2 regions of the Achromobacter pestifer genome follow, and region 2 is predicted to be linked to the other one. Evidence: predicted binding sites of a transcription regulator. Region 2 holds the regulator's gene; the other holds the start of a gene.
The links. The regulator HrcA, encoded in region 2, represses chaperone genes, less so after heat shock. The targets are predictions, from matches to a motif close to TTAGCACTCNNNNNNNNNGAGTGCTAA.
Positions count from the first base shown of each region.

Region 1: a site for HrcA is predicted at 3,648-3,674, ahead of groES (co-chaperone GroES). Genes of this name have one in related genera too.

Region 1 covers NZ_CP053985.1:3,804,744-3,810,566, reverse strand. The annotation lists gene FOC84_RS18250 (Bug family tripartite tricarboxylate transporter substrate binding protein) at 1-288, opposite strand, end outside; gene FOC84_RS18245 (MFS transporter) at 652-2,181, opposite strand; gene FOC84_RS18240 (LysR family transcriptional regulator) at 2,356-3,255, shown strand; gene groES (co-chaperone GroES) at 3,732-4,019, shown strand; gene groL (chaperonin GroEL) at 4,057-5,697, shown strand.
Region 2 covers NZ_CP053985.1:1,424,003-1,429,825, forward strand. The annotation lists gene dnaK (molecular chaperone DnaK) at 1-12, opposite strand, end outside; gene FOC84_RS07010 (thioredoxin family protein) at 93-497, opposite strand; gene grpE (nucleotide exchange factor GrpE) at 512-1,069, opposite strand; gene FOC84_RS07020 (hypothetical protein) at 1,300-1,533, opposite strand; gene hemH (ferrochelatase) at 1,523-2,638, opposite strand; gene hrcA (heat-inducible transcriptional repressor HrcA) at 2,684-3,688, opposite strand; gene FOC84_RS07035 (NAD kinase) at 3,830-4,729, shown strand; gene recN (DNA repair protein RecN) at 4,743-5,823, shown strand, end outside.

The DNA of each region.
Region 1 (5,823 bases), 2.4 Mb from region 2:
GAGCAAGAAGGTATGGTTGTCTCCACCATTGCGCACAACCTCGGCTCCCGCCACGTTGCCGCCCGCGCCGCCCCGATTCTCCACGATAACGGTCTGCTTCAAGGCCTCGGCCAAGTGCGGCTGCACCGTGCGCGCCAGCACGTCGACCAGCCCTCCGGGCGCCAGCCCCACGACCAGGCGCACGGGCTTGGCGGGCCAGGCCTGAGACGGCGTTTGCGCATGGCTGCCCGTCACCCAGCCAGTCAACGCCAGCATCATCATGGCCAGACAACGTCTACGCAACAGCATGCGATTCTCCTTATGGGGGGTCACCCCGCTATCCCGCGCGTGTGCGTCACTTGCCGCACCACGGTGAACCGCCTTGATGCCTCATCGCGGCGGCGGCCCTGCATCTGCCGCTCATTCTTCACAAAAGTTTAAGCATAAAGAATCCCGGATAACCCTAATTTTCCGGCGACAAGCGCGGCTTATCGAGACGGCTTTAGTCCGAACAAAAAAAACGGGATGACTCCAATTCGAGCCTCCCGTTCTTAGTGCAGGGTCTGCCGGTCGTGCGGACGCGTGCTATCGGGCGCTGGTCAAGCTGTTCTTCGATCATGGCATCTTCGTAGGCCCTACGCGTTGCAAGGCTCTGCCCTGAGCCTGCGCGACTCAGTTATGCATCTTCGTTTTTCCCAACAGTAGAAATACCAAAACTGCTGTCGCTGCCGCAGCCGCTGCCAACACAAGGAGCTGGAACTGAAAGGCGCTCTCATACACCCGCAGCAAAGAATTTTTCTCCATCATCGGTAGCTGGGCCATGGCGTTTTGCAGGTCGCTCATTGCCAGCCGATTCGAAGCCTTCACCAACTCGCTCGTTTTCATGTGACCTGACGCGCTATCCTCCGCTGCAGCTGCCAAGCCCGATAGAATCCGAGCAGACAGGATGGCCCCGACCGCTGCGATAGCGATGCCATCCCCAGCCAGACGAATCGCGTTGAAGATCCCCGCCGCCATGCCGGCCCGCTCTTTGGGTACCACGCTGACCGCCAGACCGTCCATAAGGCCCCATGGCAAACCGATACCCGCGCCGATCAGCAGCATCGCGGCCAAGCGGTTACTTTGGACATCGCCAGCGATGCCGTAACCCAACCAGGACAAACCGGCCGCAGCGATGGCAAGACCAATACTTGATAACACGCCAACATTGATCCAGCGCGCCAGTTGGCCTGCGATGAAAGGAACCACCAGTAATGGCGCAGATAACGCAATCATCATCTTCCCCGCCGCCAACGCGCTATAGCCTTCCATCCCGATGAATCGGGCGGGCAATATGATGAGCAGCACGATATACGCATAGGCCGGCGCAACCGCCAACACCTGCACTCCTACAAACCGCGCGTTGTCAAATAGGGAGAGGTCGAGCATAGGCTTGGCTCGCCGCAGTTCAATGAAGGCGAAGGCCATCAACAGTCCAACGGCACTCGCCAAGGAAGTAAGTACCGACGTGTGGCCCCAGCCCTTCTCGGGGGCGAGAATGAGGCCGTAGGTGAGTACAGCGAGCCCGATAGTGAAGGTGATAGCTCCAGGCCAATCCAACCCTGTGGCTTCGGGATCACGTGTTTCACGTGCGAATAGCGAGATCAGGACGGAAGCAAGCAATGCAACCCATGCCGGCAGTAGAAACACCCAATGCCAACCCACGGTATCGATCAAGAGTCCGGCTAGGAACGGACCAAATGCAGCTCCCGCGCCAAAGGTCGTCCCGATCAAACTGAAAACACGAGTGCGCGCGTGGCCGTCGAACTCCTGTGTCAATGCGGCCATTGCGCCCGCGAACGCTGCAGCTGCCCCTAGCCCCTGGATCAGCCTCAAGATGTCGATCCACAGAACGGATGGCATAAAAGGAATTGCAGCCGTTACGAGCGCGAACAGAACCATGCCAGCCAACCACAGCCGCTTGCGCCCATACGTGTCCGCTAGACTCCCTGCAGCTAGAGTCGCGCTGCCGTAGGTAAGGATGTAGGCGTTGATGATCCAAGTAAGTTCCGCGGCGCTCCCCCCAAGAGCCTGATTGATTGAGGGCACCACCACGGCGGGGCCGGCGATGCTCAATGGGATGACCGCTGCTGTCAGGCAGCCAGTCAAGATTAGTGGTGCTTTGTAGGCTGTCGAGCCTGCGGCTGAAGTGCTGGCTGTCATCGGGTATCCAGGCAATAGGCTAAAGCCACGCAGAATCCTCACGCCGCCGCAGGCCAAGGCGTGGGCGGAGTTCCGCTGTGGCACTCCCAATTAATGCTACATGGGAATCAATTTGCCAAAAATATGGGTAAATTCATCGCTAACATGACTAATTTGTCACTTATTGGAGGCGAAATGGATAGCCTGAGTGGTATGACAATTTTTGTTCTGGTCGCTGAGGTGCATAGCTTCGCGACTGCTGGGCGCCAATTGGGCGTCTCCGCGTCGGCAATCAGCAAGGGGGTAGCCCGGCTTGAGGAAAAGCTCGGCGTGCGCCTGTTTCAGCGCAGTACCCGCAGCGTCAGCTTGACACCAGAAGGCACACTGTTCCTTGACCGCTGTCGACGAATCCTGGCTGAAATCGCCGCGGCGGAGAATGAATTGGCCAGCACAACCGCCAGTCCTAGAGGCCGCCTGCGGGTGAGTCTGCCATTGGTCAGCGGTCTGATGCTGCCGGCGCTATCGGCCTTTGCTCATCGCTACCCCCAGATTGAGCTGGATCTGGACTTCAGCGACCGGCTAGTGGATGTCATAGCCGAAGGCTTCGATGCCGTGGTGCGTACGGGCGAACTCAGCGACTCCCGTTTGTTGAGCAAGCGCCTGGGCAGCAGCCGCTTCGTGTATGTCGGTGCGCCTGGTTACTTCGCACAACGAGGTACTCCGCTGCATCCGGAAGAACTGACGCAACACGCCTGCCTGATGCACCGATTTCCGACTACCGGCACGCTAGAGAAATGGCCATTGATCCGCCCCCCGTCGGAAACGGTGATTCGTCTGACGGCCAGCATGACCAGCAACCATGTCGAGACGCTTCTGCATATGGCTGTGCAGGGCCACGGCATTGCCTGCCTGCCGGACTTTGCCGTTCAACCGGCATTGGAAAGTGGCGCGCTTCAGAGTGTGCTGGATCGGTGGGCGGGTAGTTCCAGCACGTTTTGGGTTTTATGGCCGTCCAATCGGCAGCTATCCCCCCGGGTCCGGGCATTTGTAGATTTCATGGCAGAGAATCTATTTCCCGAACCGAATCTTGTTTAGCCCCGTTTCCGACCCATCGCGGTCCATTTGTGACGGACTCAAATCCTCGCTGCTTCCGCGCCATCCTTAGCGAACTTTTTCGGCCGATTCCCAAGTTGAATGAACCATTTCTTTCGTTTTTTCCAACTTCAATGAACCAGAAGTTCGCCATAGCGCTCCTGTGCCGAAATGCGCAGGGCGAGCAACTTTTGGGCTGAAAGGGGCAGCACTCCGCTAGAAGCCGCACGCCAGCGCGATCTACCTGTTACATGCCAAGTTCAATGAACCAAATCTCCAGTTGAATGAAATTCGACATGAACTTCGACCTCAGTGAGGTTCGACGCTCGCCAGCTTCCCCCAATATGTAACAACCCGCCCCCTCCCCCTTGAACCCTAGAACATCATCCCTATAATTAGCACTCGACACCGGTGAGTGCTAACAAGCGTTCCCGGGCCTAACCGATCATTCCCTTCTCTTTTAGCAACAGGAGTTCCTCATGGCCTTGCGTCCCCTGGGCGATCGCGTGATCGTCAAACGCCTCGAAAACGAGCGCAAGACTGCATCGGGCATCGTTATCCCCGACAGCGCCGCTGAAAAGCCCGACCAGGGTGAAGTCGTGGCCGTCGGCCCCGGCAAGAAGACCGAAGACGGCAAGATCCTGCCGGTCGACCTGAAGGCTGGCGACAAGGTGCTGTTCGGCAAGTATGCCGGCCAGTCCGTGAAGGTTGACGGCGAAGAGCTGCTCGTCATCCGCGAGGACGAAATCCTCGCCGTGGTCCAGTAAACCCCGCCTCAAACGAATTTTCGAAGGAAGCTAAGAAATGGCTGCCAAGCAAGTATTGTTCGGTGACGACGCCCGCGTGCGCATCGTCCGCGGCGTGAATGTTCTCGCCAACGCTGTCAAGACCACCCTGGGCCCCAAGGGTCGCAACGTCGTGCTGGAGCGCTCGTTCGGCGCCCCGACCGTGACCAAGGACGGCGTGTCCGTCGCCAAGGAAATCGAACTGAAGGACAAGTTCGAAAACATCGGCGCGCAACTGGTCAAGGACGTTGCCTCGAAGACCTCCGACAACGCCGGCGACGGCACCACCACCGCCACGGTGCTGGCTCAAGCCATCGTCATGGAAGGCCTGAAGTACGTTGCCGCCGGTTTCAACCCGATCGACCTGAAGCGCGGCATCGACAAGGCTGTCGCCGCCGCCGTCGCTGAACTGAAGAAGCAATCCAAGCCGGTCACGACCAGCAAGGAAATCGCCCAGGTCGGCTCGATCTCCGCCAACAGCGACACCTCCATCGGCCAGATCATCGCTGACGCGATGGACAAGGTCGGCAAGGAAGGCGTCATCACCGTCGAAGACGGCAAGTCGCTGGAAAACGAGCTGGACGTCGTCGAAGGCATGCAATTCGACCGCGGCTACCTGTCGCCCTACTTCATCAACAACCCGGACAAGCAAGTTGCCGCTCTGGAAGATCCGTATGTCCTGATTTTCGACAAGAAGATCAGCAACATCCGTGACCTGCTGCCCGTGCTGGAACAAGTTGCCAAGTCGAGCCGTCCGCTGCTGATCATCGCGGAAGACGTCGAAGGCGAAGCCCTGGCCACCCTGGTTGTGAACAACATCCGCGGCATCCTGAAGACGACCGCCGTCAAGGCTCCTGGCTTCGGCGACCGCCGCAAGGCCATGCTGGAAGACATCGCCATCCTGACGGGCGGCACGGTGATCTCCGAAGAAACCGGCATGTCGCTGGAAAAGGCCGGCCTGGCTGAACTGGGCCAAGCCAAGCGCATCGAAGTGGGCAAGGAAAACACGACCATCATCGACGGCGCTGGCGACAGCAAGTCGATCGAGGCTCGCGTCAAGCAAGTCCGCATCCAGATCGAAGAAGCCACTTCCGACTACGACCGTGAAAAGCTGCAAGAACGCGTGGCCAAGCTGGCCGGCGGCGTTGCCGTGATTCGCGTTGGCGCTGCCACCGAAGTCGAAATGAAGGAAAAGAAGGCTCGCGTCGAAGATGCCCTGCACGCCACCCGCGCCGCAGTGGAAGAAGGCGTTGTGGCTGGCGGCGGCGTTGCACTGCTGCGCGCCAAGCAAGCCATCACCGACCTGAAGGGCGACACGCCTGACCAGAACGCCGGCATCAAGCTGATCCTGCGCGCTGTGGAAGAGCCCCTGCGCACCATCGTCACCAACGCCGGCGAAGAAGCCAGCGTCGTGGTCAGCAACGTGCTGAACGGCAAGGGCAACTACGGCTACAACGCCGCGACCGGCGAGTACACCGACCTGGTCGAGCAAGGCGTGCTGGATCCCACCAAGGTGACCCGCACCGCCCTGCAAAACGCTGCCTCCGTCGCCAGCCTGCTGCTGACGGCTGAAGCCGCCGTTGTGGAACTGGTCGAAGACAAGCCCGCTGCTCCGGCCATGCCCGGCGGCATGGGCGGCATGGGCGGCATGGACTTCTAAGTCCCGCCACCCTTGCAAGGCCTCCCCGGCTTCGGCCGGGGAACGCAGTATCCCGAGAAACCCCCGGACCTTCGCCCCGGGGGTTTTTCTTTTTTCAGGCAACGCAGCCTCGCCAAAGAACACGTT
Region 2 (5,823 bases):
AATCTTGCTCATGGTCGGTTACCTTGATTGAATCTGTGAAAATAGAGAGAAACTTCTTGTCCCCACATAACTGGGGCTGCCCGAGGGGTTTTTCAAGACGCCTGGCTGGAATTTTCCGCAGCCGCGTCCTGCAGACGGTGGATGGCCGCCGTGAACTGGGGCAACCCGGGCCAACCCGTGATACGGCCCAGCCGCTTGCCGGCCCGGTACAGCACAAAAGTGGGGACGCCATGCAGGGAAAAACGCCTGCCCAGCGCTTCATCCGCGTAGACATCGGCCTCGAACCAGCTCAGGCCCAGTCCCAGCAGCGTGTCCTGATGCAGCAAGGCCGCCTGCTTGAAAAGATTGCAGTTGTAGCAATCCTGGCCCCACAGGAACACGCAACGCAGGTCCGCCCCCGGCGCCTGGACCACCGCCGCGTCGAATCCCTGGGTGTCGACATGACGCATGCCGAACACCTGGAATACCTGGGCGGGGTCGAACCGGGGATCTGTCATGGCGCGCGGCCGGTTCAGCCTTGGCCGGCGGACACCACCACCAACGCCGGACGCAGGGTTCGATCGGTGATGGCATAGCCCTTTTGCAGCAGCTGCACCACGGTATTGGCGGGCTGCTCGGCGGGAATCGACGAAATGGCCTGATGCTGGTGCGGGTCGAACTTGTCGCCCTGCGCCGGCGCGATTTCCTTGAGCAGATTACGCTCGAAGGCGGCCGTCAGCTGCTTGAGCGTGACTTCGACGCCTTCGCGCAGCGTTTCAACGGTCTGGTCAGGCTGGGCCAGTGCGGCTTCCAGGCTGTCCTTGACCGGAACCAGGCTTTCGGCGAACGACTCGATGCCGAACTTGCGCGCCTTGGACACGTCTTCCTGGGCACGGCGGCGCACATTGTCGGCTTCGGCCCGTACGCGCAAGAGCTGGTCCTGCTGCTCATTGACGGTAGCCTGGGCGGCGTCCAGCTGGGCGCGCAACTCGTTCAGCTCGGCCTGCACGGCGTCCTCGGCGGCGGAGGCCGCATCGGCGTTCTGGCCGACTTCGGGCGTCTGATCTACAGGCTCATGGGGTGCCGTCATGGGGAATCCTCCAAAAAGTATGGCTTTCGCAGACATGAATGGGGGCCAATACCCCTATTTCAAGCCCGGGAAAGCAAATATTCCCTGACGGCTCCGGGTAGCAGAGGCACGTGGAATGTAATCAATAATCCGCCCAATTTCTGCCAAATGCCGTCAAATCTAAGACTGCAAGCACGAATTCGGCGTTTTCTGCCACCACCCGGCTAACGGCGGACCGCCGCCGCGGCAGCCTACTTCTTGTGAGGCTGCGCGGGCGCGGCTGGATCGCTAGCGGGAAAACTGTCCTTCAGGGCGCGATCCACGTCCCGGTCCTCGTCGGGCTCGGGGCTGATTGCGATGGGATCGCTGGCGGGAAAGGTCTCGGCGAGCGCCTCGTCCAGTTCGTGTTCCACCTGATCTTCGTCCACAGGGGTGCTGACCTGCCCCTTTTTGACGATTTTTCCAGTCTTGGGATCATGGTGCATGCGCCTTCTCCTTCAAGTCCGTGATTTGCGTGGGCCATCCCTGCAAGTGGCGTGCCACCAGGTCGGCCAGCCCTGCGATCCAGGCAGGATCGTCGTTGATCGCCGGAATGTAGCGAAAGCGCTTGCCGCCGGCCCCGATAAAGGCGTCGCGGCATTCCAGGCTGATCTCTTCCAGGGTTTCCAGACAGTCTGCCACAAAACCCGGACACACCACATCGACCTCGGTCACGCCGGCCGCGGCCAGCGCCTTCAGGGTAGGTTCGGTATAGGGCTCCAGCCAACGGGCGGTGCCGAAGCGGCTCTGGAAGGTCACCTCGATCTGTTCACGCGGCAGCGACAGGCGCTGGGACAGCAGACGCGCCGTGTCCATGCAATCGCGGTAGTAGGGATCACCCAGTTCGATCGAATAGCGCGGCAGGCCATGGAAGCTCATGACCAGCTTCTGCGGCTTGCCGTGCTCCTGCCAGTAGCGCTCGATGCGGCCGGCCAGCGCATCCAGGTAGGCCGGCTCTTCGTGGAAGCGCTTGATGAAGCGCAGTTCGGGTTGATCGCGCAGGCGGCCGGCATGGCGCGTGACCGCGTCCACCACCGTGGCGGTGGTACTGGCGGCGTACTGGGGATAGAGCGGGACGGTCAGGATGCGCTCGCAGCCCTGCCGGCGCAGGCGCGAGACGGCGTCCGGGATCGAGGGGTTGCCGTAGCGCATGCCGAGCTCCACCACGGCGTCGATCCCGGCTTCGGCCAGGGCGGCGCGCACGCCATCGGCCTGGCGCTGGCTGTACACCATCAGCGGCGAGCCTTCCTTCATCCAGACGCCGGCGTAGCGCGGCTCCAGTTTCTTGGGCCGCATGGTCAAGACCAGGCAATGCAGGATGGGCTTCCACAGATAACGCGGAATCTCGATCACGCGCGGGTCGGACAGGAACTCGCCCAGGTACTTGCGTATGTCCTGCTTGCCCGGCGTGTCCGGCGTGCCCAGGTTCACCAGCAGCACGCCGACCTTGCCCGGCCCGCGCGGCGCGGGGTCTTCATCGAAGGGGTCTTCCTGCTCGGGTTCCGGCAGATAGCGCTCAGGCCACAGGTACTTGAACAGGCGAAGAAACACAAACACTCCCCTTCCTCCGCAAGGAGGACGTAGCTTTGGATGGACCTACTGGTTGTGGCTGAGGGCGTTGGACAGCAAGCGCGCCGTGATATCCACGATGGGAATGACGCGTTCGTAGGCCATGCGCGTGGGACCGATCACGCCCAGCGTGCCCACGACCTTGCCGTCCACGCCGTAAGGCGCGGTGATGACCGAGACCTCTTCCATCGGCACCAGCTGTGAATCGCCGCCGATGTAGATCTGCACGCCCTGGGCGCGGGTGGACACGTCCAGCAGCTGCAGCAGGTCGGTCTTTTTCTCGAACAGCGAGAACATCTTGCGCAGGCGGTCCATGTCGGACGCGATGTCGGTCACGTCCAGCAGCTTGCGCTCTCCGGAGATGACCATGGCGTCGCCGTCCTCGGCGGCTTCCGCGCTGGCTTCGACCGCGGCCTGCATCAGGCGCGAGATGTCTTCGCGCAGTTGCGCCAATTCGGTGGACAGGGTCTGCCGCACCGCGTTGAAGGACTTGCCGGCGAAATGCATGTTGAAGAAATTGCCGGCTTCCAGCAATTCCGCCTCGGCATAGTCGCGCTGGACGAAAAGGATGCGGTTCTGCACGTCGCCGTCGGGCGTGACGATGATGAGCAGCACGCGCTTGTCGGACAGGCGGATGAATTCGATCTGGCGGAACACCTGCGCGCGCTTGGGCGTCAGCACCACGCCGGCGAACTGGGTCAGGTTGGACAGCAAGGCCGCCGCGGCGTTGACGGCGCGCGTGGGTTCGGCGGCTGCCAGCATCTCGCCCATGTTGTGCGGTTCGAGCTGGTAGGACTGCACCGCCAGCAGCGAATCGACGAACATGCGGTAGCCCCGCGGCGTGGGAACGCGGCCGGCGGAGGTGTGCGGGCTGTGGATCAGGCCCAGTTCTTCGAGGTCCGCCATCACATTGCGGATCGTGGCCGGGGACAAGTCGAAAACTTTCGATAGCGTCCGCGAGCCGACTGGCTGCCCATCGGCGATATAGCGTTCGATCAACGCTTTCAGTAGTGCGCGTGCGCGGTCATCCATAGCAAGTATTTTAGGGAATCTTTTTCAATTGAGGCGATTTTTGTCCCGCAAGCCCATATGCGGCCCCATATAATCGGCTAAACCGCCCATTCCGGGCAGGTTTCGGCTTCTGGTCTGGCCTTTCTTGATACGCAAGCAGCCATGCATTTTCCTACCGTAGCCCTGATCGGCAGATACCAGGACACCGGCCTGGACACACCGCTGAGAGCACTCGCCCACGCGCTGACGCAAGCGGGCCGGCAGGTGCTCATCGATGCGGACACGGCGCGCAATACCGGACTGACCGAATACCCCGTCGCCACGCTCGAGGAAATCGGCAAGACCGCGTCGCTGGCCGTGGTCATGGGCGGCGACGGCACCGTGCTGGGCGCAAGCCGCCACCTCGCTCCCTATGGCATGCCGCTGGTCGGCATCAACCACGGGCGCCTGGGTTTCATCACCGACATCGCGCTGCAGGACGCGCACGGCGCCCTGGCGCGCGTGCTCGAAGGCAGCTTCCAGATCGAGGAACGCATGCTGCTGGAAGGCAGCGTGTGGCGCGGCGACCAGAAAATGTATTCCGCGTCCGCCCTGAACGACGTCGTGCTGAACCGCGCGGGACGCGGCGGCATGATCGAAGTGCGGGTGGAGCTGGACGGCGCCTTCATGTACACGCAGCGCGCCGACGGCCTGATCATCGCCACGCCCACGGGCTCCACCGCGTACGCGCTGTCGGCCAACGGCCCCATCCTGCATCCGGGCATGAACGCCATGGTGCTGGTGCCCGTGGCGCCGCAAACGCTGTCCAACCGCCCCATCGTCATTCCCGACAGCGGCGTGCTGAACATGACGCTCACGGCCATGGGCCGCGTGGAGGTCGGCGCCAGCGTGCATTTCGACATGCAGACCTGGTCCGACCTGCAGCCGGGCGACCGCATCGTCGTGCAGCGCGCGCCCTATACCATCCGCTTCGTGCATCCCGAAGGCTACAGTTTCTTCTCCACCCTGCGCCGCAAGCTGCACTGGAACCTGATGCCCGAAGCCTCCGACAACGTAGAGTAGTAAGCGCCCCGACATGCTGCGCACCCTGCATATCCGCGACTTCGTCATCGTCGAACAGACCGAGATCCATTTCGGCCCCGGCTTCACCGTCTTTTCCGGCGAAACCGGCGCGGGAAAATCCATACTGGTGGACGCGCTGGCGCTCGCGCTGGGCGAGCGCGGCGACGCCAGCATGCTGCGCGAAGGCGCGCCGCGCGCCGACATCACCGCGGTCTTCGATACGCCCAAAGGGCTGATCGCCTGGCTGCAAGAGCGCCAGATCGACGCCGACACGGAGCTATCCTTGCGCCGCGTCATCGACGCCCAGGGCCGCAGCCGCGCCTATATCAACGGCACGCCCGCCACCGTGGCGCAATTGCGCGAACTGGGCGACAGCCTGGTCGACATCCATGGCCAGCACGCGCACCAGAGCCTGATGCGCGCCGACGCCCAGCGCGACCTGCTGGATGCCCACGGCGGCCATGGCGAACTGCGCAACGCGGTCGGCCAGGCCTGGAAGCAATGGCGCGCGCTGGCACGCCAGCTGGAATCCGCCGAAAAGGACGCCGCCAGCCTGGCCACCGAGCGCGACCGCCTGCAATGGCAGGTCGACGAACTCGATCAGCTGAATCTCGGCCCCGACGAATGGGATGCGCTGCAGTCCGAGCACACGCGCCTGTCGCATTCGCAATCCCTGCTGGATGGCGCCACGCAGATCCTCGAAGCCCTGGACGGCGAAGGCGATTCCGCGCACCACCGGCTCACCTCGGCGAACCACCGCATCCAGCAGATGCTGCGCCATGATCCCGGCCTGCAGGGCGTGTACGACGAACTGGAATCCGCCCGCATCGCCGTGAGCGAGGCCGTGTCGGACCTGAACAACTACGTCAGCCGCGTCGACCTCGATCCGCGGCGGCTCGTGACCGTCGAAGCCCGGCTGGGCCTGGTGTTCGAAACAGGCCGCAAATTCCGTGTCGAGCCCGACGCGCTTTGCGAGCTGCGCGACACGCTGCATGCCCAGCTCAAGGCGCTGCAAGCCGCGGGCGACATCGATGCCCTGCGCGCCCAGACGCAGGCCGCGCAGGCGCAGTACGACGCCACGGCCGCCAAACTGA